Regions from separate parts of the Lysinibacillus sp. BSL11 genome, predicted to be linked through region 3. Evidence: riboswitches for the same ligand, from Rfam matches in the RefSeq annotation. Region 3 holds a riboswitch; each other region holds the start of a gene.

Region 1 (10,588 bases), on a different contig from region 3:
TCGGCAGTTCCTTGAACAAAACTGTTCGTAGCCATGATATGGTTATTCGAATAGGTGGCGATGAATTTATTGTCATCTTAACTGGCTTAACAAGAGATCAAGAAAAAAGACATCATCAAATTATGCATATAATTCGACGCATACGCGATGAATTAGCAGAAGGCTGGATGATAGAGGACCATCTTTTTACACCAACTGCTTCAATTGGCATTGCCTATTACCCAGACCATGCTCAAACATTGGATCAGCTAATGGATTTAGCTGACCAAGCATTATATAAATCAAAAGAGTCGGGGAAAAACAACCTCTCTATTTCCGACATACACTAAAAAGTCTGTCCACAAGGTTTTCCTTGTGAGACAGACTTTTTATTTGATGTTATGCTATAACAGTATAGGGATAAAAATCCTACATCGTTATTTTGGAATAGAAGGTGATACGATGCCTAAGAAGATATTGTTGGTAGAAGATGAAAAGCATATCGCTCGTTTTGTGGAACTTGAATTACAACACGAAGGCTATGAAGTGAAAACTGCCTTTGATGGTCGAGAAGGATTGTCTTTGGCAACGTCGGAAAATTTTGATGTACTTTTACTGGATGTGATGTTACCAAGTATTAATGGGATAGAGATTTGCCGCCGTATCCGAACACAATCACAAGTGCCGATCATTTTATTAACGGCACGAGATGCTGTGATGGATCGTGTAGCAGGACTCGATGCTGGGGCTGATGACTATATCGTCAAGCCATTTGCGATTGAAGAGCTGCTGGCTAGAATACGGACGATTTTACGTCGTGTCACGCCAGAGCAGACAAACAGTGAATCTTTATGCCTACGGGATATTGAAATAGATGTAGCTGCCTATGAAGTTTTCGTTCAGGGGAATAAACTTGATCTAACAAAGACAGAATATGACTTATTGAAACTATTAATCGAGCACAAAAATAGAGTATGCACACGAGAGCATATTTTAACATCCGTTTGGGGCTATGATACGGATATCGAGACCAACGTGGTAGATGTTTATATCAGACATTTACGTACAAAGCTCCCTGGGGCGATGAATGATTATATTGAAACCGTTCGCGGTGTTGGGTATGTGATGCGAGAATGAATAAGTTAAGAAATTATTTACGTCATCAGTCCCTGCAAAAAAAATGGATGCTGACCTCAAGCAGTGTCATCTTTATTAGCTTTACGATTATTTGTGTAGTCGTCTATCTTTCTCTGCATACATGGTTATTAAACGATGAGGAGAGTAAGGTCAATCGGACAAGTAAGGATATCATTTCTTTTTTAGAGTCCCAAGGTCCTACAATTACCATTCAGCAAATTCAGCACAATACGGGCTTGCTCAAATCGATTGCGGATCGTGATGAGACGGTCCGAATATTTAATGCTGATGGGGTGGATATTTTACGAATCAATGATACCTCTGCTGCTGCACCACTTAATTCATTGCAAGAAATTTTTGAGATGACCATTGATAAGCAAGATGTGTTGGTCATTAATGAACCGATTCGGATGGGTTTTTTCCAAGGCTATATTCAAGTGATTCACCCGTTAACTAGTTTTCAATCTCTCATGCGTTATCTCTTGACAGCCATGCTGATTGCAGGGTTAGGAGCCTTAGTGTTATCTGGCTCTATTGGCTATTATCTCGCGAACTATTTAATGAAGCCACTGCACGAATTGCGAGCATCCATGAAAACTGTGATGGATCAAGGATTTAACGAGCCTATACAGCTATCCTATACATCACATGACGAAATTGGTGATTTACTGAAGATGTACAATGCCATGATGAATGAGCTGCAAATCTCATTTACCCAGCAGCAACAATTTGTCGCCGATGCTTCTCATGAGCTGCGTACGCCCATTCAAGCAATTGAAGGGCATCTTTCTCTTTTAAAAAGATGGGGCAAACATGATCCTGCTATATTAGAGGAATCCATTGATACCTCCTTAACAGAAATTGCTCGTATGCGCAAAATGATTGAAGAATTATTAGAACTTGCACGGCGTGAGGAAAAAGATGAAACAAGTGAGGCCGATGCACTAGTGGTCATCGAAGCAGTGATGGATGAGGTAAAGCTTGTTCATCCTCAAGCGCGAATGTCGCTGTCGAAACATGGTGAAATAGGTCCGTTATTTATTACCGAAAATGCACTAAGTCAAATCGTTCGTAATATAATAGAGAATGCTATTCGTTATTGTGAAAAAATTCCTGAGATACAAATTTCTATTTCTGTTGCTGGAAATTATGCATGTTTAGAAATTACTGATAATGGTATAGGAATAGCACAAGACAATATTCCGTTTATCTTTGATCGTTTTTATCGAGTGGATGAAGCAAGAAATCGCCAAATTGGTGGAACAGGCTTAGGGCTTAGTATTTCGAAGATGTTACTTGAAAAATATAATGCCACAGTAGAAGTCAAGAGTGAGGTTAATATTGGAACCGTTTTCTTGCTGAAAATCCCGCTAAAATATTAAGAAAAATACATGCTTTATTTCATTATTCTATCCTTTGCGAAAAAAATTGCTTAATTTGCTAAAAAGAGTTGTATTTTTTGTGAAGAGTAGTAAGATTGAGATGGAAAAAACGTTCTTTAAAATATGGAAAAGTAGTGTGAAACATTCTTTTAAAGAACGGCTAAATATTATATAATTAATTGCAATTTAATTAATGGAACTGCCGAAAGGCAAAATTTGGAGGTCATTTTTCATGTCGAACAACGTTACAACTGTAAGTTCTCCATGGTCAGCTTTCTCTGGTCCTAACCTAGGATATGTGATGGAGCAATACGACTTATTCTTACAGTCTCCTGAAGAAGTAGAACCGGAGTTAGTTTCTTTATTCCAACAATTTGGTGCACCAGTAGTAGTAGAAGGTGAAGTAGCTGTAGCTAGTCATACAGCAGCGGCTCCTGCTGGCGATTACAAAAAAGTGTTAGCCGCTGTAAAACTAGCAGATGCAATTCGTTCACGCGGTCATTTAGCAGCAGATATCTATCCTCTGAAAAACCGTGAACTACAAACAGCTCAAATTGAAGAAAGCGCGTTCAACTTAAGCGCTGCAGATTTAGCTGAAATTCCTGCAGCAATCTTCTTCAAAGATGTGCCAGCAAACGTGAAAAATGGTAAGGATGCAATCGACTATTTAAAAGCTATTTATACAGATAAAGTAGCATTTGAATATGGTCACGTAGTAGCTACTGAAGAACGTGATTGGATTCAAGCGCAAATCGAATCAGGCTCATTCAAACAAGCATTATCTGCGGATGAGAAGAAAGCCTTATTAGATCGTTTAACTCGCGTTGAAAATTTCGAGAAATTTATTCATAAAACTTTTGTAGGACAAAAGCGTTTCTCTGGTGAGGGCTTAGATACGCAAATCGTACTATTTGATGAAATTATTAAAACGGCAGAAGCAAAAAATGTGGAAAACGTACGTATTGGTATGGCACACCGTGGTCGCTTAAACGTTTTAACACATATTTTAAATAAACCTTATGACATGATGTTCTCTGATTTTGCACATGTTTCCAATGATTTATTTATGCCAGAGCATGGCCGACTTGAAATTACAAAAGGCTGGACAGGTGATGTGAAATACCACATGGGTGCTTCTTACAACCGTGAATCTGGTATGAATGTGAAATTGGCTTACAACCCATCTCACTTAGAAGTGGGCAATCCAGTAGTACTTGGTGCTACTCGTGCAACACAAGATGATACATCTAAACCAGGGCAACCTATTTTTGACCGTACAAAGGGCTTAGGCATTCTTGTACACGGTGATGCTGCATTCCCAGGTCAAGGGATTGTAACAGAAGTGTTAAACTTCGCTAAAACAGAAGGCTTTACAACAGGTGGAACAATCCATATTATCGCAAACAATATGATCGGATTCACAACAGAACATTATGATTCTCGTTCTTCTGTGTATTCTTCTGACCCTGCAAAAGGCTATGAAGTACCAGTAATCCATGTCAATGCAGATAGCCCAGAGGCAGTAGTGCAAGTCGGACGTTTTGCGGCAAACTACCGTCAAACATTTGGCAAAGACATTATTGTGGACTTAGTAGGTTACCGTCGCCATGGTCATAATGAAACAGATGACCCAACAGTGACAAACCCAGAAACATACAAATTAGTGTCTAAACATGAAACAGTGCGTGCATTATATGGTGCACAATTAGTGGCAGAAGGTCTTGTAACTGCTGATGATGTAGCGGCACTAGATACAGCTATCTATGCCGAAATGCAAGCAGCCTATGACCATGTCAAAGAAATGGCAGAAAAAGATGATCATCATCATTTAGAAATGCCAGAAGAATTAAAAGTAGAGTTCCCACAAATTGATACAGCAGTAGGTGCGGAACGTTTAGAAAAAATCAATGAAGAGCTTTTAGTGTTTGAAGAAAACTTCGAACCACAGAAAAAGCTTGGTAAAATCTTAGAAAAACGCCGTGATGCTTATGCGTCTGCAAAAGTTGACTGGGGTCATGCTGAAACTTTAGCGTATGCAACGATTATTCAAGATGGCACACCAGTACGCTTTACAGGTCAAGATGCACAACGTGGTACATTCTCTCAACGTCACTTAGTACTGCATGATAAAAACAATGGCAATGTCTTCACGCCACTACACCATATTTCTGGTGCGAACGCATCCTTTACAGTACACAACTCTCCGCTGACTGAAGCTGGGGTGGTAGGCTTTGAGTATGGTTACAACCTAGAAAATAGCCATGTACTAACAGTATGGGAAGCACAATTCGGTGACTTTGCGAATATGGCACAAGTGATGTTTGATAACTTTATTTCAGGGGCACGCTCAAAATGGGGTCAAAAATCTGGCCTAGTTATCCTTTTACCTCATGGTTATGAAGGTCAAGGTCCAGAGCACTCTTCAAGCCGTATGGAACGCTATTTACAAATGTCAGCTGAAAATAACTGGTTTGTAGCGAACTGTTCAAATGCAGGAAACTACTACCACTTATTACGCCGTCAAGCAGCATTATTAGGTACAGAAGGGGTACGTCCACTTGTAGTCGTATCACCAAAATCATTATTACGTCACCCACTAGCTGCGGCGAATGCTGAGCAATTAGCAAATGGTTCATTCCAAGAAGTGATCGAACAACCAGGCTTAGGGGCTAAACCAGAAGCTGTAGAGCGTATCGTTTTAGGTACAGGTAAAGTGATGATCGACTTAGCAGAGCGCGTGAAAGACGGCGAAGGCTTCGATCACCTACACATTATTCGTGTAGAACAACTTTACCCATTCCCAAAAGAGCAAGTTGCTGGTATCATTGCTAAGTATCCTAATGCAAAAGAGATTGTTTGGGTACAGGAAGAACCTAAAAACCAAGGCTCATGGAATTATGCATTAGAAACATTATACGAACTTTCAGAAGGTAAAAAACTTCGCTATGTAGGCCGTCCTGCAATGAGCTCAACTTCTGAAGGGGATGCAGATTCTCATAAAGCAGCACAAGCAGCTCTTATTGAAGAAGCGGTTGCTGAGCCAGTAAAGGTTAAATAATCATATATCAATTTTTGAAACCGGGCTACTTGCCCTTAAGCAGTAGCCCTTCTATGTGCGTCATGCACGTTAATCAAAGGAGGAAATGAAAGTGGCTGAAATTAAAGTCCCTGAATTAGCAGAATCGATTACAGAAGGTAGTATCGCACAGTGGGTAAAAAAAGTGGGCGATCGCGTTGAAAAAGGTGAATTCATCGTTGAACTTGAAACAGATAAAGTAAACGCTGAGATCATTTCTGAAGAAGCAGGTGTATTAACACAAATTTTAGCTGAAGAAGGCGATACTGTACTAGTTGGTCAAGTTATCGCAGTAGTAGAAGCAGGCGAAGGCGCAGCAGCAGCTCCAGCGGCAGCACCAACTGAGGCAGCACCTGCACCAGCAGCGCCACAAGCAGCACCTGCATCAGTTGCAGCAGCTCCAGTAGTAGAAGAAACTTCTGGTGAGCGTGTTGTTGCATCTCCAGCAGCACGTCGTCTTGCACGTGAAAAAGGTATTGACCTTGCAGCGGTATCTCCAGTAGATCCACAAGGACGTGTACGTGTACAAGATGTAGCAGCTCACGGTACAGCACCCGCTGTAACGCCAGCAGCAGCACCTACATCCGTAGCAACTTCAGGTGGCCCAGTAGTATTCACACCAGCAGCTAATTCTGACCGTGTAACAATTGAAAAAATGAGCCGTCGTCGCCAAACAATTGCAAAACGTTTATTAGAAGTTAAACAATCAACAGCAATGTTAACAACATTCAACGAAATTGACATGACAAACATCATGGCACTTCGTAAACGTAAACAAGAAGAGTTTGTAAAAGCAAACGACATCAAACTTGGTTTCATGTCATTCTTCACTAAAGCTGTTGTTGCAGCACTGAAAAAATACCCATACGTAAACGCTCAAATCTCTGGCGATGAAATTCATTTAAATAACTTCTTTGATATCGGTATTGCTGTATCAACTGAAGAAGGTTTAGTCGTACCAGTTGTACGCGATGCAAATAGCAAAAACTTTGCAGAAATCGAAAAAGATATCGCTAACTTAGCGACAAAAGCTCGTGATAAAAAATTAGGCTTAAATGACATGGCTGGTGGATCATTCACAATCACAAATGGTGGTGTATTCGGTTCATTAATGTCAACACCAATTATGAACGGTACGCAAGCTGGTATTTTAGGTATGCACTCAATTGTAAACCGTCCAGTTGCAGTAAATGGTGAAGTTCAAATCCGTCCAATGATGTATGTAGCACTTTCATACGATCACCGTATCATCGATGGTAAAGATTCTGTAGGATTCTTAAAAACAGTTAAAGAATTAATCGAAAATCCTGAAGATTTATTATTAAATTCATAATGCCATTAAACCCTGCGAACAATGTTCAGCAGGGTTTTTTGTATGATAAAAGGTATTGACCGATTCTATGCTTGAAAGAGTACGAATGTTGTATCGTTTAGAGGAGCAAAGAAAGAAAAAACGCAACTTTTCTCACATAGAGAACATACTCTATAATAAATATTTGTTGTAATTTTCAGAAATATCAACAAAAGTTTAACGATTTAAAGTGGAAGCAGAGCGCACAATATCCTAATATTGTCATTAGTCAGAAAAATGTTAAAATCGTCTTGACGAACATATTAGTTTTATAGTAGTATCTAAATATCAATTAAATAAACAAACCTCACGAATTGTTACCAGTGAGGTAGAGGCGCGGTATTTATTAGTTCATTGTTGAGTAAAAGCAAGCGAAGACGCAATGAAGAAGGAAATATCGCCGAAGTATAAAAGGAGCTCGTACTTTTATACTGGGTCTGCAGTGAATAAGTGCAGGACTGTCCTAGTAAATGGATTTCCAGATTTACTAGGTTGTGCTATCTCGGAAACATGGAAATTATAGTGAGGATTTGGGCAACTGTCATAAAAGGTAAGACCTAAGTTCAATAAACTTAGGTCTTTTTTAGTACAGTTGTCTTATTTTTTTACAGAAAAGGGGAGTTTTTCATGAAAAGAAAATGGTTGTTAGTAATGATCTCTATCTTGACGGCAATTGTGCTAGCTGCATGTGGCACAAGTGACAAAAAAGAGGGCAGTTCAAGTGATGCTGGAACTGACAAAGAAGAAGGCGGCGGTGAATTCCGAATTGGCATGGAGGCTGGCTACCCACCGTTCAACTGGACACAGCAAGACGATGCGAATGGCGCAGTGAAAATTGCGGATAATGCAGAATATGCAGGTGGCTATGATGTACAAATGGCAAAGAAAATCGCTGAAGGTTTAGGCAAAGAGTTAGTCATTGTTAAAATGGAGTGGGACGGATTAGTTCCAGCGCTACAATCGAATAAAATTGATGCAATTATTGCAGGTATGTCACCAACAGAAGAACGTAAGAAAACAATTGATTTTACAGAAAACTATTATACTTCTGATTTTGTTATGGTTATTAAAAAAGGTAGCAAATATGAAGGCGCAAAATCGATTCAAGACTTCTCAGGTGCTAAAATTACATCACAATTAAATACATCAAACTACACAGTTATCGATCAAATTAAAGGCGTAGAAAAGCAAACGGCAATGGAGAGCTTCCCAGCAATGCGTGTTGCACTAGAAGCAGGTAAAATTGATGGCTATGTAGCTGAACGTCCAGAGGGCATTTCCGCTTCTGCAGCCAACGATAAATTCACATATGTAGCATTTGAAGAAGGCTTTGATACAGACCTATCAAATACTTCAATTGCTGTAGGCTTACGTAAAGATGACGCAAATCGTGAAAAAATCAATGAAATCCTAAAAGGCATTTCAGAAGATGATCGTCAAGCGATTATGGAAGAAGCTATTTCTCAACAACCCGCAGCACAATAATGACATGGCACGGACTAGCAACCAGTCTAGTCCGTACATGATCATTTCATCATTATCAAAATGAGAACCTCTCTACATAATGATAATGTCCTAGCGTGACAAATCATAGAATGGTAGAAAGAGCTAGGACACAAAAGAAATAAGCGAGCAAGATGACATTGTTAGGAGGAACATCATGAGTCTTGAATGGATACTTTCAATTATTGAAAACAACTGGCAAATGTTTTTACGAGGTGCGTATTATACGTTACTGATTTCGAGTATTAGTACAATTATTGGTGCATTTATCGGATTTTTCATCGGAATTATGCATACGATTCCAGTTCGTAAAAAAGGTGTGAAATTTTATAGCTTAAAGCTCATTAATTTTATACTAACATGCTATGTTGAATTTTTCCGTGGTACACCAATGATTGTACAAGCTATGGTTGTCTACTACGGATTAGATATCGCATTCGGTATCGATATGCACTTTATTACAGCAGGTATTTTAGTCGTTTCCCTCAATACAGGGGCCTATATGGCAGAAATTGTTCGTGGCGGTATTGTATCCATTGATAATGGGCAATACGAGGCAGCATCAGCAATTGGCATGAATCACTTCCAAATTATGCTTCATGTAGTCTTACCACAAGTAGCGCGTAATGTTTTACCAGCAACAGGTAACCAATTAATCATGAATATTAAAGATACAGCCGTATTAAATGTCATTGGAGTAACGGAATTATTCTTCCAAACAAAATCAATTTCGGGTAACAACTTCCGTTATTTCGAATCATTCTTCGTTGCATGTGTTCTTTATTTCATCATGACATTTACCGCATCTCGCATCCTTCTTTATGTTGAAAAACGTCTAGATGGTCCTGATGCCTATCAAAAAGAACAAAAAGAAGCCGTATAGGGGGACGCACAAATGGCAGTTATTAAAATCGAACATTTAAGTAAATCATTTGGACGTAACCAAGTGTTAAAAGATGTGAATTTCCAAGTGGAAAAAGGAGAGGTAGTTTGTTTAATTGGCTCCTCTGGCTCTGGTAAATCCACATTGCTTCGTTGCATAAATTTATTAGAAACGCCAAGTGGCGGTCAAATTATTTATAAAGGGGAAGACATCCTAGATGAAAAGCACAATATTCAAGAATATCGTACACATTTAGGCATGGTGTTCCAGCAGTTCAATTTATTTAACAACCATAATGTCATAAGTAATTGCACAGTGGGCCAAATCAAAGTGTTAAAACGTTCGAAAAAAGAAGCAGAAGAAACGGCGCTTAAATACTTGAAAATCGTTGGCATGGATCAATATGTGAATGCCAAGCCTCGTCAACTCTCAGGTGGACAAAAGCAGCGCGTGGCCATCGCTCGTGCCTTATCAATGAATCCTGATGTTATGCTATTCGATGAGCCAACATCCGCATTAGACCCAGAAATGGTGGGTGAGGTGTTAAAGGTAATGCGTAAGCTAGCAAACGAGGGCAATACGATGCTCATTGTGACACATGAGATGGAATTTGCCAAAGAAGTAGCAGATCGTGTTGTCTTTATGGATAAGGGTGTAATTGTGGAGGAAGGCCCTCCAGCACAAGTATTAGTCAATCCACAACATGAACGTACGAAGGAATTTTTAAAGCGTACATTAAAATAAGCACAAAAAAGTGAGTCCAACCTGTTGGACTCACTTATTTTCTAGAATTCCATTCTGCATAAAGTACAAAGCAGATTGCGAATGCTACAGCAATGATAAAAAACCATTGCGGTACTCCACCAAAACTCATCATAACACCTCAAATATTCATTTTTTTGGATAGAATAGGTATAGTATTTCTTTTTTCTCCACAAAAGACCAAAAATATTATAAAATAAACAATAGACATTAGCTTTTGCTAGTAAAGAGAGGTAGAGAGAATATGTTACATTTAAAATGGAAAGATGCGCCAACATTACGAACGGTTACTTGCAAACATACAAATGCATCGAAATACTTAGTATCAAACGTATTAACTGTAGGGAAAGAGTATGAAGTGAAAAATGAAACAGAAGAGTTCATTTTTATCATCGACAACACAGGTAATGTCGGTGGCTACTATAAAGAATATTTTGAATAAAAACAAACAGGGTGGTTCAGAACATTTGCTGAGCCACCCATTTTTTTGTTAATCTCGCTGATAGCTGCTAGCA
Region 2 (10,588 bases), on a different contig from region 3:
TCGATATTATCATCGCTATGATTATTGCTGGTGCCATCAATATGAGTATGCTCATAATTGCCGCAGCAGTATTCCATACCCAAGGCGTTGTAGTTGAAGATTTAGATGTTGCCTATAATGGCTTAAAAGATGCGCTCGGCCCACTGGCTGCCATTTCCTTTGGTCTTGGTTTACTTATTGCAGGGCTTGCTAGTTCCTCTGTAGGGACTTTAGCCGGTGACGTAGTGATGCAGGGCTTCATTCAAAGAAAAATACCTCTTTATTTACGTAGAGCGATTACCATGGTGCCACCACTTGCAATCATTGCCTCTGGTGTGAATGCTACCTATGCTTTGGTTCTTAGTCAGGTTGTTTTATCATTTGGTATTTCCTTTGCACTTGTCCCTCTTGTTATGTTTACAAGTAAACGAGACATCATGGGAAGCCTAGTTAATCACCGTATTACAACTGTTTTAGGTTGGTTTGTCGTAGTCATTGTTGTTACGTTAAACATTTACTTACTGTGGGAAACAATTTTTGGATAACAAAAAGCCAGGTACTCTAGGAATGAGCACCTGGTATCTTTTTGATTAAACATCCACCTTTTCGATATTTCTAATGGCTAAATAAGCAATACCCAGTCCCACGATTGCTAAAGTAATTGGAATAATAATTATATCGTTTAAAGTAAAGTTACCTGAATTTGACGAAGTGACAGACACAATTATAATAGATGAAATGATAGTTGTCGGTATAGAGTATTTTCTCATCCCAAAGTACAATGGGATTAAAGCTATGCCTGAGGCAGCTATCGCATTCATCAATACAGAAGGTATATGCTGAATAATTAAAGAACTTGATAGTACATCTGGAATTAATTCATATCGATCGCTTACGACACAAAAAATGGCTGTAATAAGAGCATTGGAGATAATGATCATACTGAAAGTAAATAGCATGACAATAGCAAGCTTTGCGACCATTAATTTCTTTCTACTTATCGGATACATAAAGGCTAATGTAATGGTTTTAAATTTATATTCTCCGATGATTAACTTAGCTATTAACGTAGAAGCAAAAATAATAAAAACTGCTCTTACAAATGAATCAATGACACTTAAAGCAACCTTGTAATTTTCAAGCCCTGGATCTCCTTCTACTTTAGAAATAAATAAAATCATAAACAGAAACCCGAGAATGACTAAATTAGCAATGATAGCTCCTCTAACATATGATCCTAAATGGAACTTTTTCATTTCTAAACGCATTAAATTAAGCATGAACAACGCCTCCATTGATTAGCTTTAAGAAATAATCCTCTAATGAACTTGTTTTTTTACTAATCTCTTCAATCTCAACGTCATGTTCAATTAATGCTCTTGATAGGCTTTGTTGGGATACAGTTGAGTCGTATATACGTATAGAGTTATCATCCATCAGCTTAAAATTAGTAATGTTTAATTCGTTTTCAATAATAAACGCTGCCTTTTTCCCATCACTTACGATCACTTCGGTATAATTGACCTGATCACGATTAATAGTATCCATTGCTACCTCAGTGATGAGCCTTCCATTCTTAATAACACCTATTGTATCGACCAATTGTTCTATTTCAGCCAAAATATGACTTGAGATAATAATGGTTATGCCGTACTCCTTACAAAGCATCTTGAAAAGCTCTCTTAACTCCTTTATTCCTACTGGGTCCAATCCATTAATTGGTTCGTCTAATATAAGTAACTCTGGCTTTGTAATAATGGCCCTTGCAATGCCTAATCTCTGCTTCATCCCTAGAGAAAAATCTTTAACCTGCTTATTCTCTGTATTCGTTAACTTTACTAAGTTAAGAACATGTGCAATTTCTTTCTTATCATAATAACCCATGTATTCACAATGTAATTCTAGGGTCTCACTAGCCGTTAATTTTTCATAAAAAATAGGATATTCAATAATTGTCCCCATTCTTTTTAGTATTTCATAGGATTTGTCGGTCAATTTCTCCCCTAATATTTCTACATCTCCACTTGTAGGCTTCGTTAGATTAGTTAGCATCTTCATAACAGTGGTTTTACCTGCACCATTGGGACCTAAAAATCCATAAATCTCTCCCTTCTTAACGTTCATATTGACAGCAGAAACAACTTCCTTTCCATCGTACACTTTCGTAAGCTGATTTGTTTTTACAATGTATGTCATGTAATTCGCTCCCTCAATTGTGACTAGCTTCATTATAAAAAATGAAACTCTCTATTTTATTACTGCATTCTTACAAATTTCTTAAGTAAAAAAGCCTGCAAAGCATTAAAGCTCTACAAGCACAACTGGATTCAATACATCATTCGTTTTAGCGAAATGGTAAAAGTAGTTTTTTCATTAGGAATACTCGATAACCGGATGGAGCCATTCATTATTTCTACTAGCCGCTTTGTAATCGTTAGTCCCAAACCACTGCCTTGAAAAGATTTATTTCGAGAATCCTCAAGTGTATACATCCTTTCAAATACGCTATCGATATGATATTCATCAATACCCTTGCCACAATCCCACACATCAATATCAATATTGGCTTCTTCATGTCTTACGGTAATTCCAATTACATTGCCATCTGCTCCATATGCAATAGCATTAGACAGTAGATTGTTTAGAACCCTATTTAATGCTTCTTCATTACCAAGGGCATACATGGGGCTTGCAGGAATATCAATATTAACATCTAATCCCATTGAAGTAACCAGATCGTAAAAAGACAAAATATTTTTACGGCATATTTCACTGACATTGATTTTAGTGATTGGGTAATCTGTATCTCCAGCCTCTAATTTCGCCAAGTCAAAAAATGTATGGATAATTTTTAACACTTCTAATGTTTTAGCATGTACACCTGTAAGTAATCGTTGGCGTTCTTCGTCACTCATCGCATTTTGAAGTTGAAGCATTTCAATATAGCCAAGTACAACGGTTAAAGGTGTTTTAAGATCATGCGAAATATTGGCCAACATCTTTTTCATGGAATTTTCCATTTTTCGATGTGTAGCCTGGATTTTTTGATGTTGATCTAGCAACGTATTCAGTTTAATAAGTAACTGTTGAATTTCTGAATTTGTAGTTGTTACTAGAATCTTTTCATACGTCTGTTCATTCACAATTACGTGTAGTTTACTATGAATGTATTGGATAGCGCGTTCTTGTTCCCTCTTGACTTTCCATTGAAAAATTAGGACCCCGATTAGCAATACAATTATTATTAATAGAAATATCATCATATTTTTATCCCTCAAACTTATAGCCGATTCCCCATAGAGTTTTAATATACTGAGGATTTGATGGATCATCTTCTATTTTTTCACGTAGTCTTCTAATATGTACATTTATAATATTTTCATCTCCGTAATAGGCATCTTTCCATATCATCTGATAAATTTGCTCTTTGGTAAAAACCCTGTGACGATTTGTCACAAACAATTTTAAAATGGAAAATTCCTTTGATGTCAGCTTTATCTCTTGTCCGCTCTTTGTTATTGAGAAATTAACGATATCTATCTTTAAATTATCAATTTCGAGGACCTCTTGCTTTTGTTCAGCTTGACTAGAGTATTTCGTAGCTCTTCTGATAACAGCCTTTACACGTGCTGAAAACTCCAGCATAGAAAAAGGTTTAGCAATATAATCATCTGCCCCCAATCCTAAGCCCAATGCTTTATCAACATCACTGTCTTTTGCAGACATAATAATGATAGGAAGTGCTGCCTGCTCTCTAATAATCTTTAATACTTCCAAACCATTTAATTTAGGAATCATAATATCTAAGATGACCAAATCAAAGGTATTTTGCAAACAATTATGTAATGCCTCTTCGCCATTAGTCGCTGTTGTGACATTGAAACCTTCCATCGTTAAGTAATTATCAACCATTTCACGAATGGCTTCATCGTCTTCTACCAGTAAGATATGTTTTTGCACTATCATGCACCTCTCCTATCAAAACCCAATTTCCATATGTATATTACATTACCATATTTATGATGTTTGATTAGAGAGATTTTGTTTATGAGTGTTGAAAAAAGAACTGCCCCATAAACCATCGCTCTTAGGTTTACAGAACAGCTCTATTATTTAATCTTCAACTTTTAAATCACAATCTTTAAGTGGAAGCATTTTTGTTTTGTGCTTTATTTTATAGCCCAACCATAATGCTAAAAATAATGGAATCCCAATATACGAAACAAGGATACCGTACCAATCAATCTTATCGCCTGTAAAGGCTGTGTAATTTTGTCCAATGACTACAATCATACAAACTGTAAAAGCAAATAGTGGTCCAAACGGATATAATTTGGCTTTATAAGGTAATAATCTTGGATCTAAGCCCTGTGCATCAAACGCTCGGCGGAAACGATAATGACTAAACGCAATACCTAGCCATGCAATAAAGCCAGACATTCCAGAAGCATTTAATAGCCAGATATAAACCACTCCATCGCCAAAGAAGGATGCCAAAAATGCTAAACAGCCTACAGCTAATGTTGCCATAAGTGCATAAATCGGAATACCTCTACGACTTAGCTTTGCAAAAAATTTAGGTGCATGTCCATCCACTGCTAATTGCCATAGCATACGAGAAGATGCATATAGTCCTGAATTTCCTGCTGACAGCATAGCCGTTAAAATAATGGCATTCATTAAAGAAGCAGCAAAGGCAATACCTAGACGGTCAAACACTAGTGTAAAGGGTGATACTGCGATATCTTCTGATAACAAACGTTCGTCTGTAAATGGAATCAACATCCCGATTGCACCAATCGCTAAAATATAAAACAAAAGAATACGCCAAAATACAGATTTAACAGCCTTCGGAATATTTTTACCAGGATTATCTGTTTCACCAGCTGTAATTCCTAGTAATTCTGTCCCTTGGAATGAAAATCCTGCAGCTAGGAAAATACCAAATGTAGCAAGGAAGCCACCATGGAATGGCCCATCACTAACAAAGAAATTAGTAAAACCTACAGGAGCCTGCCCACCTAAAATACCAAAAATCATTAGTAAGCTAATGATAATAAAAACAATAACCGTTGCTACTTTAATCATGGCAAACCAATATTCACTTTCACCATAACTTTTTACGGATAGTAAATTAAACGTCAATACAACAGCAATAAATAATACTGTCCAAAGTGCTGATGAGCTATCTGGGAACCAATATTTCATAATTAATGACACAGCAGCAATTTCGGCAGCAATGGTGATTGCCCAGTTATACCAGTAGTTCCAGCCTAATGCAAAGCCCAAAGCGGGATCTACAAATTTGGTTGCATACGTACTAAATGAACCTGATGATGGCATATAGGCAGCCATTTCCCCTAAGCTTGTCATTAAAAAATACACCATAATACCGATTAAAGCATAGGCAAGCAATGCTCCCCCAGGCCCTGCCTGAGCAATAGCACCTCCACTGGCTAAAAATAGCCCCGTACCAATTGTACCGCCTAAAGAAATCATTGTAATATGACGGCTTTTTAATTCTTTTTTCAGCTTCGGCGCTTTATGTCCGAGCTGATTTACTTTTATTTCACTCACGATATAGCTTCCTTCCTATTTATGAGGCAAAAAAATGCCATCACATATACACTGTGATGGCTACGTTAATCCTCAGTTTTTCCTACATGATAGCTCAACACGTTGTACAAACGTGACAGTTCTGTTCCTTTCGGAGACAGCCCCAGCATGAGGTTTTCAAGTCCCCTCACACTTCGGCAATATTTCCTTTCAGCTAATCTCATCAATGCTTGTCATTTCAATTAGCATACTTATAAATATCGCGACCTCTACCTCAATACAAACATGAGGCATATAATTATTAAATTTATGATGTTTATTATACTAACATAAGACCATAGACATTTCAATACCGCAAGAAATGTTCCGTATTTTATGAATCTTCTACTATTTTTAATAGTGTGATAAAGTGTTATAGTAGTTCAATTAGAATGGTTATTATTAGGGGGGATTTATTTTGACTACAAATGATCATACCACTAGTTATCCAAGTAAAAAAATTAGCTGGAAAGGAACAACCTTACTTTTAGTCTTTGGCGTTATCTTTATAGCCTCTACATTACGAATGCCACTAACTGTTGTTGGTCCAATTATATCCTTTATCCGTGAAGATCTTGGAATATCTAATGTAGTGGCTGGCTTTCTAACAACAATTCCATTGCTGGCTTTTGCTATTATATCTCCATTTGCACCAGTTGTAGCACGCAAACTAGGGCTTGAGCTAACATTATTTTTATCAACTTTTCTCTTGGCCTTAGGAATTGTCCTACGTTCACTTGGTACGACAGAATTACTTCTATTGGGTACTGTGTTAATTGGCGTAGCCATTTCTTTTGGAAATGTACTAATTCCAGGATTATTAAAATTGAAATTTCCATATCATGTGGGTTTATTAATGGCCTTTTTCACCATGTCCATGAATTTTACTGCTGGCCTTGGAGCTGGTATTAGCTATCCGATAGCTAATTCATCGTTAGGCTGGCAAGGTGCGCTTTCCATTGCACTCATACTCGTTCTAATTACAATCCTAATTTGGATACCTCAACTAAAGTCAAATTACCCAGAACCAGTTACTACATCTAAAAAGACCAGTACACCTTTATGGAAATCACCTGTTACTTGGGCTGTCACAGGGGCAATGGGTTTACAGTCTTTATTATTCTATACAACAGCAGCGTGGATACCTGAGATCTATATTGCTCAAGGTTTAGCGCCTGATAAAGCTGGCTGGATGTTTTCAATCATGCAATTCTCACAAGTACCAATGGCTTTGGCAGTGCCTATTATTGCAGGTAAAATGACTTCTCAACGCCCACTTGTATTGATGTTTACATCCTTCTATTTAGTAGGCTTTGTTGGAGTTGTCATGGAATGGACAAGTCTTGGGGTCCTGTGGATGGTTCTTCTAGGGTTAGCAGGTGGTTCTTCATTCGCCCTAGCAATGATGTTCTTCACTCTCCGTACTCGTACTGCATTTGAAGCAGCAGATTTATCAGGCTTTGCACAATCTTTGGGTTATTTATTTGCCGCAATTGGTCCTATTCTTTTTGGCTACTTGCATGATTTATTTGGTGGTTGGAATATTGCGGGATGGCTCTTTGTCGTTGTGGCAATTTTACTCTTCTTTTGCTCAATGAGAGCTTCTAAGAATGAATATGTGCATTAAAATTAAATAAAGCAGGTGGTTCAGCTTCCTCCATCTGCTTTATTTCTATATAGTGTTTACACATTACTTAATTGTCGAGTTGCTGGATTAATGTTAGCAATTCAGCAAGGCATTCTGATGCTTCATTATTACGAGCTGTTATAGTAGAAAAAATAGGAACAGCCTCTTGTAAAAGCAAATAACTATAATAGTAATAGCCTACAAAAGCTTGCTTTCCATAGCCCTTTGGCGTTTCTTCCTCCCACTCCTGCTCATCATTGTCCTCATTTTCTATCCATAAATAGTTGACGTCTAATAGCTCCTGCATATTTTTAACAGTATTGACTGGGTCGAGATAATCTTTCGTAATAGCATGTGCCACAGCTAAATATAATTGTATTTCTTGTAAGGAGACAACCTCTAATTTTTTACTAGTAAGCTTTTTTAACAGGACAAGCAAAACCCATAGTGTCACCTGCCACAGTGTACCTTGATGTTCGATTAATTCAGCTAGTTGTGTGTATTGCTCCTGTTCTATCAGCTTAGGAATGGCTGTACCTCTACCATAAGGTGTCGTCAATTGTCTCCACGGGATATTGGGAATTTGCTGATCTAACATAGTAAGCCCTCTTTCATCAAAAGTGTTGAAAGTAAACAATTCCTTTACACTAATAGCATGGTTTTTGATAAAAATAATTTGGTGTATGATATATATTTACATAGGGTTTATGGAATATGTGAGTTGTGGCAGGGGAAAGTGGTGGGATTAACCATGTCCAGTTGCCAGTAACTTCTCTTCCTGTTGATTTTTCAGCCTCCTCAAACAATCTAAACTGCTGAGCTGCTGTATGATGATCAACAATGCTCACACCCTCTTCTTTAAATGAGTGAAGAACAGCAATATTAAGTTCTACTAAAGCACGATCACGCCAAAGAGACGCTTGTTTGGTTGTATCAAGATTAAAAATCTCTGCAATTGCAGGTAACATATTATAACGATCATGATCTGCTAAATTTCGAGCACCAATCTCTGTTCCCATATACCAGCCGTTAAATGGAGCTGCTTGAAAATCAATTCCAGCCATTTGAAAACGCATACTCGAAATAATAGGTACAGCATACCACTTCATTCCTAATTTCTCCACATCGATTGACTCTGGATGGCGGATTGAAACCTCTACTATATTTTCTTCAGGAATTACAAACATTTGAGGAGCACGATCATCCACCTGTATAACGATTGGTAGTACATCAAAATCAGTTCCTTTACCTTTCCATCCTAACGACTCACACACTTTTGTAAATTTAATGGACTGCGAATCTCCAATAATGCCTGCCTCTGTTTCATAGCCTGCATAACGAATTAGTTGATGATTCCAAATCCGTACTCTATCTGAAGCAAACACTGTTATAGTTGGACGGATTTTCCCATGATTTGTCGCATAATCAATATGTTCTAGTAATTTTTGAAAAATAGCCTTTTCATCTAAAACATCACGTGCATCTACTACATGCAGTGACTGCCAAAACAGACGTCCAATACACTTATTGCTATTTCGCCATGCCACCCGTGCGCCAAAAACTAGCTCCTCTGTTGTTGGGTGATATTCACCTGCATCCTTAACTGCCTGTAATCTATTCTTTAACCAAAATTCTGATTCATTTTGTTCTGTCTGATATAGACTTAAAAATTGCTTTATCTCCTGTATATTCATATCGATTCCTCCACTTATCCTCATATTAGAGGAACAAAACCACAAGCACCATGAAAATAGTAATTGAAAAAACATACATATTTTATATATGAAATAGTTTGTTCAAATTTACTCTATAGACTCTCTTTCTTAAGAGAATGTAAGGGAGAGGGATCCTAACTATTGTAAAAAGTCTACATTAATCATATAACCTTCATAGTGTTGTAGCAAAGCAATCAATAGAATTTTTTATGAAAGATAAAAGTCTTTCCATTTTAGGCTACTTACATGCTGCTGACGCTTGGCTTTCGCGCTGCGGTTAGCCTCTTTCTGGCTAACCCCGGCAATCAAGTAGTCTTCCTCATTTATCCCACAAATAAATTGAAGGTGTTCACTTATGGCTGGCTGTTGTAACTGATTCCCTACTCCACATTGAAAATAAGAGCTTATCTCCTCTAAGCATACAGATAATGGGCTTTTTGATCGCTATGCTACTATGAAAAAAGTAAAGTAAAGACACTTTGCAGAAAAGTTGATTGTAGTGGAGCCAGCGTCACAGATGAGACCCTGGAGCAAACGTAAATGAGTGAAGTGGCTCATCGGACGCCCTCTGGAAAGGAAGCTGGCGGAACGGAAATCAACCTCTTACCTTGCTAATAGGTGTCTTTTTCTGCTAGTGATCTTTTCTCAACAACATGAAAAAGGAGAATAGAAAAAAGCATGTAACACACATCTGTGCTACATGCTTGATGACCCGTACGGGATTCGAACCCGTGTTACCGCCGTGAAAGGGCGGTGTCTTAACCACTTGACCAACGGGCCGTGGCTCCGAAGGCAGGACTCGAACCTGCGACAACCTGATTAACAGTCAGGTGCTACTACCAACTGAGCTACTTCGGAATAATGATGGGCCTAAATGGACTCGAACCATCGACCTCACGCTTATCAGGCGTGCGCTCTAACCAGCTGAGCTATAGGCCCATTTTGGAGCGGGTGATGAGAATCGAACTCACGACATCAGCTTGGAAGGCTGAGGTTTTACCATTAAACTACACCCGCAATAATGGTGGGTCAGGACGGAATCGAACCGCCGACACTTAGAGCTTCAATCTAATGCTCTACCAACTGAGCTACTGACCCGAAAAATGGAGGAGGTAGAGGGATTCGAACCCCCGCGCGGTGTTACCCGCCTGTCGGTTTTCAAGACCGATCCCTTCAGCCAGACTTGGGTATACCTCCAAAAATATTACAATGGTGGAGCCTAGCGGGATCGAACCGCTGACCTCCTGCGTGCAAGGCAGGCGCTCTCCCAGCTGAGCTAAGGCCCCATTTATCATGAAAGATGGTCGGAATGACAGGATTCGAACCTACGACCCCTTGGTCCCAAACCAAGTGCTCTACCAAGCTGAGCTACATTCCGTAAACATGATTTTATTGGCGCGCCCGACAGGAGTCGAACCCATAACCTTCTGATCCGTAGTCAGACGCTCTATCCAATTGAGCTACGGGCGCATGCTAATTAAAAAATGATGAGCCATGAAGGACTCGAACCTTCGACCCTCTGATTAAAAGTCAGATGCTCTACCAACTGAGCTAATGGCTCATGAAATTAAAAATGGCTGGGGTACTAGGATTCGAACCTAGGCATGACGGAATCAAAATCCGTTGCCTTACCGCTTGGCTATACCCCAATTTTAAAATGGGGCGACTGATG
Region 3 (10,588 bases):
TGTTCATTAAAACCAACAAGCATCTCTTGCAAATATTGCTGTCTTTTTTCAATAACTTCTTGAATGATACGTTCGCCCTTTTCGAGAAGATGAACGACAACAACACGGCGATCATTTTCATCACGCACACGCTTGACTAATTCATTTTTCTCCATTCGGTCCACTAAATCTGTTGTTGTGCTAAAAGCTAAATATAAACGGTTTGATAATTCGCCAATTGTAATATCACCAAGCTCTTCTAACCACTGTAATGCAACAAATTGTGGCGGCGTAATCGCATAATCGGAAACAATTTCTCTTCCCTTTTGCTTCACGATGGCCGCTATATAGCGTAATTCCTTTTCAACCGTTGCAACGGTTTCAGGTGAGTGCTTTGTTACTTCATCCGACATATAACTATTTCACTCCTAAAAATACGTTGAATAGTTCTATTTTGTCGTTTTTTTCACGAAATAGCAAGTGTCCATTAGTCTAATTTAAATTCTTCCAAGCGTAACAGCTCAATTAACGCCTGAGATCGATTCGTTACACCTAGCTTTTGAATTGTATTGGAAATGTGATTTCGCACTGTTTTTTCACTAATACCAAGCTGCTCTGCAATATCTCTCGTTGTTTTTTCAGCTAATAAAAGCGCAAATATTTCACGTTCTCGGTTTGTTAAAAGAGAACGATGATGAGAGCCATTCATTCAGTTACACCCTCCTCCCCCGCACGTATTGTAACTTATGTTAAGGGGCAGGAAGCGGTGACGGCTATTTGCATGATTATTCCATGTTTCCTTAAAAATTTCGAAAATTACATTGTTACATTCATAAATTTTACGTAAAAAGTAAAACCTACTATTTCAATGAATTTACATATACTTATATGTTGAACTAGTGAGGCAGAATGGCCAACTGAATGAATTTCGTTTTTTCTTCCTCTGAAATCGGCACACTTTTACCTGTACGAGGATCCATTTGCACAATTGTTCCACGACCAGTGAAACAGATTTCGTCCTTTTGATTTTTTGCTAGATAGTGAATGTCCATCGATGAATTCCCAACTTGCGCAATTTTTGTATAGATTCGTAGTACGTCATCAAAGAAAACCTGCTTTACATAATCACATTGTAAATCGGCTACAATTGGTATAGATTTCACATTCTCTTCTCCAACTGAGGGCATTGAAATTCCTAAATGTCGGAAGTAATCAATTCTTGCTTGCTCAAAATATGTAAAGCTAATCGTATTGTTCATATGACCATACATGTCTGTTTCTGAAAATCGAACTCGTACCTCACTAAAAAATGAAAAACCCTTTTCCCACTCTTGAAAATTATCGATATAATTTGCCTTCATGATATACCATCCCCTGTCATGTAATTGCCCGTCTTTTATCAATCGACGGCAAACAAAATGAATACTTATTCATTATAAAAGAAAATGCTATATTATCATAGAAAAAACGCGAATAAACAACTTGATAAATTTCATTTCTATAACTATAAAAAACTCCCTCACACGAAGTGTAAGGGAGTTCCGCTTGTCCGATATTAGTCTACGTAGTGGTCAGAACCGAAGAAGTTACGGAACATTTGCACTGTAGTTGCACGGTTTAATGAAGCGATGGATGTTGTTAAAGGAATACCTTTTGGACATGCAGCAACACAGTTTTGAGAGTTACCACAGTTCGCAAGGCCACCGTCACCCATAATCGCATTTAAACGTTCATCTTTAATCATAGCACCAGTTGGGTGAGTGTTGAAAAGACGTACTTGTGATAATGGAGCTGGTCCAATGAATGAAGCCTTTTCAGACACGTTTGGACATGCTTCCATACATACACCACAAGTCATACATTTAGATAGTTCATAAGCCCACTGACGTTTACCTTCTGGCATACGTGGACCTTCACCTAAATCATACGTACCATCGATTGGTACCCATGCTTTAACTTTTTTAAGAGCGTTGAACATACGTTCACGGTCAACTTGTAAGTCACGAATAACAGGGAATGTTTTCATTGGCTCCAATTTAATCGGCTCTGTCAATTGGTCTACTAGTGTAGAACATGATTGACGTGGACGGCCATTGATCACCATTGAACATGCACCACAAACTTCTTCTAAACAGTTCATATCCCATGATACTGGTGATGTGTTTACACCATCTTCAGTAACAGGATTTTTTTGAATTTCCATTAAAATTGAAATTACGTTCATACCATGACGGTAAGGCACTTGGAATTTTTGCCAGTAGCTATTGCCGCCCTGTGTATCTTGACGTAAGATTTCCACTTTGACCATTCTTCCAGTATTAGCTGCGATTTGCATAACTTTTAGTCTCCTTTCGCAGAGTAGTCGCGTTTACGTGGTGGGATTAATGAAACGTCGACTTCTTGGTACGTGATGATTGGATTACCAGTAGCTGGGTCAAACTTCGCCATTGTTGTTTTTAAGAAGTTCTCGTCATCACGGTTAGGGAAATCTGGTTTATAGTGTGCACCACGAGATTCATTACGTAATAGTGCACCTTTTGTCATTACTTTTGCAAGCACTAACATATTTTTAAGCTGACGCGTAAAGTGAGCGCCTTGATTGCTCCATTTTTGCGTATCATTGATGTTGATGTTATTCCAGCGCTCAGTAAGCTCATCAAGTTTTTTCAATGTATCTTCAAGCTGATCATTGTAACGTACTACAGTCATTGTAGCAGTCATCATTTCACCAAGCTCTTTATGCAGTAAGTAAGCGTTTTCTGTGCCTTCCATTTTCATGATAGCATCCCATTTCGCTTGTTCCTCTTTTACACGAGCATCGTAAATCTCTTGTGGAAGATCTTCAGCATGCTTTTTAAGGTGTTTTACATAGTCTACTGCGTTTGGTCCTGCAACCATACCACCGTAGATAGCAGACAATAATGAGTTTGCACCAAGACGGTTTGCACCATGTTGAGAGTAATCACATTCACCTGCTGCAAATAGACCAGGAATTTCAGTCATTTGATTGTAGTCAACCCATAATCCACCCATTGAATAGTGAACTGCTGGGAAAATTTTCATTGGTAATTTACGTGGGTCATCCCCTACGAATTTTTCGTAGATTTCGATGATACCACCAAGTTTAACGTCCAATTCATGTGGATCTTTATGTGAAAGATCTAGGTATACCATGTTTTCGCCATTGATACCAAGTTTTTGGTTTACACAAACGTCGAAAATTTCACGTGTTGCAATATCACGTGGTACTAAGTTACCATAAGCTGGGTATTTTTCTTCTAAGAAGTACCAAGGTTTACCGTCTTTATAAGTCCAAATACGACCACCTTCACCACGAGCTGATTCTGACATTAGACGGTTTTTGTCATCTCCAGGAATCGCTGTTGGGTGAATTTGAATGAATTCACCATTCGCATATGAAGCACCTTGTTGATAAACGATAGAAGCAGCAGAACCTGTGTTAATAACAGAGTTTGTTGTTTTACCGAAGATAATACCAGGGCCACCAGTCGCCATAATAACAGCGTCTGCACGGAATGATTTAATTTCTTCTGTACGCATATCTTGCGCTACGATACCACGACAAACGCCGTCTTCATCGATAATAACACCAAGGAATTCCCAGTGTTCATATTTATTTACTAAACCAGCTACTTCATGAGAACGAACTTGCTCATCTAGCGCATATAGTAATTGTTGACCAGTTGTTGCACCAGAGAAAGCTGTACGGTGCATTAAAGTACCACCAAAACGACGGAAATCTAAAAGTCCTTCTGGTGTACGGTTGAACATAACACCCATACGGTCCATTAAGTGAATAATGCCAGGTGCTGCATCACACATACCTTTAACAGGTGGTTGGTTCGCTAGGAAGTCCCCACCATATACTGTATCATCAAAGTGGATCCATGGAGAATCCCCTTCACCTTTAGTATTTACCGCACCATTAATTCCGCCTTGCGCACAAACAGAGTGTGAGCGTTTTACAGGAACTAATGAGAATAAATCAACTTCAGTACCAACTTCAGCTGCTTTAATCGTTGCCATCAGACCGGCAAGACCACCGCCGACAACAATTATTTTGCTTTTCGCCATGATTATTTCTCACTCCTCTTAAAAAATTGCAATGATTGCATGTGCTCTATCGTAGCTTCTATGGAATTATACGAAAGCTAAAATAGCAGCCACACCAACTACACTTAGAATTACGAAAAGAATGTTTGTTACGTAAGTAGCGATCTTTTGAGACTGAGGAGATTGTGTAATACCCCAGCTTACTAGGAATGCCCATAAACCGTTAGATAAGTGGAAAGTTGCTGATAAAATACCAACAATGTAGAATCCAAGCATGAATGGATTAGCAACAATATTCGCCATCATGTCGTAATCAACGTGTGTGCCAAGTGCTTTTTGAATACGAGTTTGGAAAATATGCCATGCAATGAATATCACTAAGAATACACCAGTAAAACGTTGTAAAGAGAACATCCAGTTACGGTACGTGCTGAAACGTCCTGTGTTTGGTGTAGCAGTGAATGCAATGTAGACACCATAGAATGCGTGGAACATTAATGGAATATAGATGACAATCCATTCAACTAGGATAAGGAATGGAATCTTTTCCATTACTGCGGTAGCATCGTTGTAACTTTCTGCCCCGCCTGTTGCTGTAAAGTTAATGAACAGGTGCATCGTTAAAAACAGACCTACTGGAATGATCCCAAGTAGAGAATGTAAGCGACGCCATAAAAACTCTCGATCTTTCGACAAGACTGTTACCCCCCTTAGTACTTAAAATAGCACAACAAAAGAAGTCATCATTTTGTAAATGATACTTCATTGACTGTGTATTTCATCATGGTACAATATTATGACATGTTTATTGTACTCTCAAGAGCTACGAGCGTCAAGGCAACTCGGAGTTTTTCATAGAGCTTATTAAAGAACTAATCTAGTACATGATGCGTCGTTTTTTCTCGAAAAATCTATCATTACTTTATTACCGTTAAATTTTAAGAAAATTCTAAGAAAGAAGGATAACAATGTTAAACACTCCATCTCCTACAATCTCATCATTTGGCTATGAGATCATTCGTGATCATATTCTATCTTCTATACTCGGTAAACATGAAGATGACGTCCTTTATTGGGCAGGTAAAGAGCTTGCTCGCAAGTTCCCATGTAAAAGTCAAGATGAACTTATCGCATTTTTCGCAGATGCCTGCTGGGGTACATTAGAACTCATAAAGGAATCAAAAGATGGGCGTATTTTCCAGTTGACAAATGACCCTGAAATTCTGCAAATAAAGCAGCGTAGCTTTAAACTTGAAGCAGGATTTATAGCAGAGCAAATTCAACTAGCTAAAGGCTACCTGACAGAATGCTATAGTGAAAAACGGGAAAAGCAACAATACGTCATGTTTACAGTCAAATGGGACGTTAAAGAACGTATTATGAATACCATTCCCTCAGAATAATTAAAAAGGATTGTCTCCCATTAAAGAATGGGATGACAATCCTTCTTTTTTCTTCCTTTTATTTCGGTCAATTACATAAAATGCTGTTTCTTCTATTATTATATGTAAAGTGCTTGCTCTAAATTAAACTCATCATGGAGAGCATTAGCTGCTTGGATCATATCATCCTGTGGTACAACAACAGACACTTTTATTTCAGAAGTACTAACCATTTTTACAGGGATATTTTCGCGACGTAACCGATCAAACATACGAGCGGCAACGCCTGGATTGGAAGCCATGCCTGAACCAATAATGGAAACTTTCGCTAGTCCAATTTCGAAGTCAGCAAAACTAAATCCAAGTGATAATTTACTATCCTCTAAAACACGTAATGCTTCCGCAAATTCCTCTTTTAAAATGGAAAACGATACAGTTGGCTTCAATCCATCAATAATGGCTTGGACAATAATATCAACATTAATACGGTTCTCTGCAAGCACCGTAAATATATCTGCTAATGAAGCATTGGAAAAAGCATCATACCCTACTGTTAAACGAATAATATCTGATTCAAATGCAACACCACGAACGACTGAATTTTTTTCCATTTCCACTTCCTCCTTCAATAAAGTGCCTACTGATTCTATTAAACTGGAACGTATAATAACAGGCATTTGAAATTTTTTTGCTAACTCCACCGCACGAGGATGTATGATATGAGACCCTAAATTAGATAACTCCAACATTTCATCATAGGAAATTTCCTGTAGCTTTTGGGCATTTGTAACATATCGTGGATCTGCTGTATAAACACCATCCACATTTGTATACATATCTACTCTCTCCGCTTCCAATGCTATGGCAAGTGCAACAGCAGCTGTTTCAGCTCCACCTTTCCCAAGCATGGTGATATTGTGCTCTTCGTCAATCCCTTGTTCTCCAGCAATAACCACAATTTGTCCCTGTGCAAAGTGTTCTTCCATTCGATTAATATCTATATAGTCGATACGAGCATGCCGATACATACCATCCGTATGTATACCAGCTTGCCATCCCGTTAGAGACACAGCCTCATAGCCTGCTTCCTGCAAGGCGATGGCAAATAAAGCACTTGATAATTGAGAGCCAGTTGACAACACTGCATCTAATTCTCTTTTTGACACATCGTCAGTTAGTTGGTGTACCATCAATTTCATCTCTTTCGCAGTGTGTCCCATTGCTGCAACGACCACTACTACATCAAATCCTTTGTCCTTTTGAGCAATCGCTTTCCTAGCAGCCTCTTGGATTTGTTCAGTAGAAGCTAATGCAGCTCCTCCAAACTTCATCACGATTTTAGCCATTTCTTTCGTTCTCCCTTCCAGTTCATATATTTTACAAAATCATGGGGTGTAAAACAGTTTCTGGAAAACCAAAAGGCAGCCTCCACATAAAGTGAAAGCTGCCTATAACATGTACAATAATCGTAACTTGCGCATGTGTGATAGCTCTCCGAAACGTTTAGAATCGACAGTCTTACATTTCTTAAATGCAAAACCAGTACAGCAATGGAACAACAAAACTGTACTTCGGCAAGCTCCCCTTTCACACAATATCTCTGGACTTGTCCATCCTCCATCGTGTTACTCTTGAATCTTGCACCTCTATCATCACTTTAAAGTGAATGTATTCAATTCATTAAGCCTTAGCGTAAACGAATTAGTCACGCAGTTGACTCTCCATAACATTGAAAACAATGTTATGGATAACCATAGCACATACCTATTCCTTTGACAATGATTGTTGCTGAAAATAGCTAAAAATTTGGCTTGCTAAATTAGCGGGCATCCCAGCCTCCTGTAATGCTAGCTCGCTCGCCTCTCGAATTTTTTTGACTGAACCAAAATGTTTAAGCAGCTGTTGCTTTCGTTTTGGTCCTACCCCTTCAATATGATCTAATACAGATTGAATGGCATGTTTCTCATGCTGTTGACGCAAGAAGGTAATAGCAAAGCGATGGACTTCGTCTTGAATTCGTTGTAATAAATAAAAGCCATCACTTGTACGTTTTAAGCTAATCACTTCCGGTGGATCACCAAACAAGAGCTGAGATGTATTATGCTTATCATCCTTGGCTAAACCAGCAATCGGTATAACAAGACCAAGCTCATCTTCTAGTACTTCACGGGCTACTTCCATTTGTCCCTTACCACCATCAATTAAGACTAAATCTGGTAATGGTAGTCCTTCCTTTAAAACACGTATATAGCGACGACGTATAACCTCCTGCATTGCACCGTAATCATCATGCTTGGCTGCTGTACGCGTTTTATATTTTCGGTACTCCTTTTTCGCAGGCTTCCCATCAATGAAAACAACCATAGCAGATACTGCATCCGTTCCATGCATATGACTATTATCAAAAGCTTCAATTCGTAAAGGTGTACTAATACCCATTGCTTCACCAAGTGCCTCACAAGCACCAATCGTACGTTCTTCCTGACGCTCTATTAGCTGGAATTTAGCTGCCACAGCAATTTCAGCATTTTTGGTAGCTAATTCAACCAATTCCTTCTTTTGACCTCTTTTCGGTGTGAGCACTTTAATTTCTAATAATTCTGTTAAGATAGCTGCATCAATGGCTTGTGGAATAAAAATTTCTTTTGGCTTAATATGCTCTGGCTTTTCATAAAAGCGCCCAACAAATGTTAAAAATTCTTCCTCTGCATCTTGATAGATGGGGAAAATTGAGACATCACGCTCAATCAGCTTTCCTTGGCGCACAAAGAAAACCTGAACACACATCCATCCTTTTTCAACAGCATAGCCAAATACATCTCGATTTGTTGTATCACTTGAAACTATTTTTTGTTTCTGCATAACCGTATCAATATGGGCAATTTGGTCTCGGAATTCCTTCGCTCGTTCAAATTCCAGGTTTTCTGCAGCTGCTAGCATTTTAACTTCAAGCTCTTTTTTGACTGCCTCCACACCACCATTTAAAAACTTCGTCATATCCTCAATCATTTCTTGATAAACCTGACCATCAATTTCCTTCACACAAGGTGCTAAGCATTGACCCATGTGATAGTACAAGCAAACCTTGGAAGGTAATTGAACACATTTGCGCAGCGGATACAATCGATCCAATAGCTTTTTCGTTTCACTTGCTGCATAGGCATTCGGATAAGGGCCAAAATATTTAGCCTTATCCTTTTTTACCTTCCTTGTCGTAATCAGACGAGGATGTTTTTCATTCGTAATTTTTAAATATGGATAGGTCTTATCATCCGTTAACATGACATTATATTTTGGATCATGTAATTTGATGAGATTCAGCTCTAAAATAAGTGCTTCAATATTTGATGACGTCACAATATACTCAAAATCTTCTATTTCACCTACAAGCCTTTGCGTTTTCCCTTCATGTGTTCCAGTAAAATAAGATCGTACACGGTTTTTCAGAACTTTTGCTTTACCGACATAAATGATAGTCCCTTGTCGATCCTTCATCAAATAGCAGCCAGGTTGATCTGGTAAAATATCCAGTTTCCGCTTTATTAAATCGTTCATTACCTACCTGCCCCCCTAAGTAAAAATTCCCCTCATTAGAATAATGTTAGTTATTTTCTTTATTATATAACGAAAAAAAGCCGAACACATCAATTGATGGCTCGGCTTTGTGAACTTCATTCATTACGCATGTTTTGCGATAAATGCTTCTAAAGCTTCTTTTGGTTGGAAGCCTACTGTTTTGTCAACTAATTCTCCATCTTTAAATAATAGTAAAGATGGGATTGACATAATTTGATACTGAGCTGCAGTCCCTTGGTTATTGTCAACGTCAACTTTTACAATTTTAGCCGCACTACCTGCTGCGTCCATTTCTTCAAGAACTGGCCCAATCATTTTACATGGTCCGCACCAAGCAGCCCAAAAGTCTACTAGTACTAACCCTTCTTTAATATCATCTTGGAACGTAGCATCTGTTGCATGTACAATTGCCATTTGAAATCCTCCTTAAGCTTACTATGATTGTAGTATAGCATGGATAAATTCACTTGAGCGAACAATCTGCCTACAATGTATTTTTTATGCAAATCTGTGTCGAAAAATCAATACACAGTCATTAATTGGCTTGATAACGACCTTTCAATACATAGGTTAACGTAATAAAAAGGTAAATAGCTAACGTAATGCCTGTCACGATTATCGATGTGGTAAAAATAATCCCGATGAGAATCGCACTTAATGCCAGTATAGCTACCCAAGTAGTATAAGGGAACCATTTAACTTCATAGGCACTTGTGTGTTCTGCTTGTTTTTTACGTGATTTTAAATGTGCAATCGCAATAATTAACCAAATAAATAACACAGTATAACCAAGTGATCCCATTAGAAAATCAAAGGTTTTGCTTCCCGCATATAAAGATAAAATGACCCCTAAATACATCGCTAAAGTACACATTAAAATAGCATATACTGGTACTTTTCGTTTCGATAAATAAGCAAAGATTTTAGGCACACGTCCATCTACAGCCTGTGTATATAGTACGCGTGATGAACCATACAGTCCTGAATTCATTGATGAAATAATGGCAAGTAACACAACAGCGTTCATAATATGGTCTGCCCCTGGAATACCAACCATTTTAAAAACCATGACAAATGGGCTTTCAGGAACCCCATTTACTTCATTCCAAGGAATTAAGCTTACGATAATAAAGAACGGTAGTAAATAAAAAGTAACAATACGCACTAATGTACTGCGAACAGCTTTTGGTACTACTTTTTCAGGATTTTTCGTTTCAGCTAATGTAATCCCAATGATTTCTGTCCCACCATAAGAGTAGATCACTACAAGCATAGCAGCAATTAATCCGGTTGAACCATTTGGGAAGAACCCACCATGCTCCGTTAAGTTAGCAAAACCAACAGCACTATGATTTCCAAACGTCACAAGCAATAAAATAAGTCCTGCAATGATAAAGACAATAATAACAGTAATTTTGATTAATGCTAGCCAATATTCTGTTTCTGCAAAGATTTTTACGGATAATAAATTAATCGCTGTTACTAACACAGAAACAGATAGTGCCAGTATCCAAATTGGATATTTTGGTAGCCAATATTGAATAAAGATAGCAGCCACGACAGACTCTGCTGCAATA

What was found. Region 3 has a riboswitch for lysine ahead of RCJ95_RS02590 (aspartate kinase). Riboswitches for the same ligand answer to the same signal wherever they lie in the genome.
Region 1: linked by a shared signal. The riboswitch ahead of RCJ95_RS16350 (transporter substrate-binding domain-containing protein) and the one ahead of RCJ95_RS02590 (aspartate kinase) in region 3 are both predicted to bind lysine.
Region 2: linked by a shared signal. The riboswitch ahead of RCJ95_RS21885 (amino acid permease) and the one ahead of RCJ95_RS02590 (aspartate kinase) in region 3 are both predicted to bind lysine.

Annotation. Positions count from the first base shown of each region.
Region 1 is NZ_JAVGCX010000013.1:116,605-127,192, reverse strand. Features, by position in the region: gene RCJ95_RS16375 (diguanylate cyclase domain-containing protein) at 1-329, shown strand, start outside; gene RCJ95_RS16370 (response regulator transcription factor) at 442-1,116, shown strand; gene RCJ95_RS16365 (HAMP domain-containing sensor histidine kinase) at 1,113-2,498, shown strand; gene RCJ95_RS16360 (2-oxoglutarate dehydrogenase E1 component) at 2,731-5,556, shown strand; gene odhB (2-oxoglutarate dehydrogenase complex dihydrolipoyllysine-residue succinyltransferase) at 5,648-6,907, shown strand; lysine riboswitch at 7,247-7,433, shown strand; gene RCJ95_RS16350 (transporter substrate-binding domain-containing protein) at 7,553-8,410, shown strand; gene RCJ95_RS16345 (amino acid ABC transporter permease) at 8,586-9,311, shown strand; gene RCJ95_RS16340 (amino acid ABC transporter ATP-binding protein) at 9,324-10,055, shown strand; gene RCJ95_RS16335 (DUF6501 family protein) at 10,318-10,515, shown strand; gene RCJ95_RS16330 (toxic anion resistance protein) at 10,564-10,588, opposite strand, start outside.
Region 2 is NZ_JAVGCX010000024.1:809-11,396, reverse strand. Features, by position in the region: gene RCJ95_RS21910 (Nramp family divalent metal transporter) at 1-524, shown strand, start outside; gene RCJ95_RS21905 (ABC transporter permease) at 570-1,259, opposite strand; gene RCJ95_RS21900 (ABC transporter ATP-binding protein) at 1,252-2,175, opposite strand; gene RCJ95_RS21895 (sensor histidine kinase) at 2,307-3,242, opposite strand; gene RCJ95_RS21890 (response regulator transcription factor) at 3,247-3,939, opposite strand; gene RCJ95_RS21885 (amino acid permease) at 4,093-5,556, opposite strand; lysine riboswitch at 5,639-5,815, opposite strand; gene RCJ95_RS21880 (CynX/NimT family MFS transporter) at 5,993-7,201, shown strand; gene RCJ95_RS21875 (hypothetical protein) at 7,269-7,799, opposite strand; gene RCJ95_RS21870 (nitric oxide synthase oxygenase) at 7,849-8,895, opposite strand; tRNA gene RCJ95_RS21865 (tRNA-Glu) at 9,625-9,696, opposite strand; tRNA gene RCJ95_RS21860 (tRNA-Asn) at 9,698-9,774, opposite strand; tRNA gene RCJ95_RS21855 (tRNA-Ile) at 9,782-9,855, opposite strand; tRNA gene RCJ95_RS21850 (tRNA-Gly) at 9,860-9,933, opposite strand; tRNA gene RCJ95_RS21845 (tRNA-Phe) at 9,939-10,014, opposite strand; tRNA gene RCJ95_RS21840 (tRNA-Ser) at 10,021-10,113, opposite strand; tRNA gene RCJ95_RS21835 (tRNA-Ala) at 10,127-10,202, opposite strand; tRNA gene RCJ95_RS21830 (tRNA-Pro) at 10,218-10,294, opposite strand; tRNA gene RCJ95_RS21825 (tRNA-Arg) at 10,310-10,386, opposite strand; tRNA gene RCJ95_RS21820 (tRNA-Lys) at 10,405-10,477, opposite strand; tRNA gene RCJ95_RS21815 (tRNA-Gln) at 10,491-10,565, opposite strand; tRNA gene RCJ95_RS21810 (tRNA-His) at 10,575-10,588, opposite strand, start outside.
Region 3 is NZ_JAVGCX010000001.1:510,219-520,806, forward strand. Features, by position in the region: gene RCJ95_RS02555 (MarR family winged helix-turn-helix transcriptional regulator) at 1-392, opposite strand, end outside; gene RCJ95_RS02560 (helix-turn-helix domain-containing protein) at 467-688, opposite strand; gene RCJ95_RS02565 (acyl-CoA thioesterase) at 876-1,340, opposite strand; gene sdhB (succinate dehydrogenase iron-sulfur subunit) at 1,535-2,314, opposite strand; gene sdhA (succinate dehydrogenase flavoprotein subunit) at 2,320-4,074, opposite strand; gene RCJ95_RS02580 (succinate dehydrogenase cytochrome b558 subunit) at 4,141-4,749, opposite strand; gene RCJ95_RS02585 (YslB family protein) at 5,022-5,456, shown strand; gene RCJ95_RS02590 (aspartate kinase) at 5,555-6,781, opposite strand; lysine riboswitch at 6,915-7,092, opposite strand; gene uvrC (excinuclease ABC subunit UvrC) at 7,200-8,990, opposite strand; gene trxA (thioredoxin) at 9,114-9,425, opposite strand; gene RCJ95_RS02605 (amino acid permease) at 9,547-10,588, opposite strand, start outside.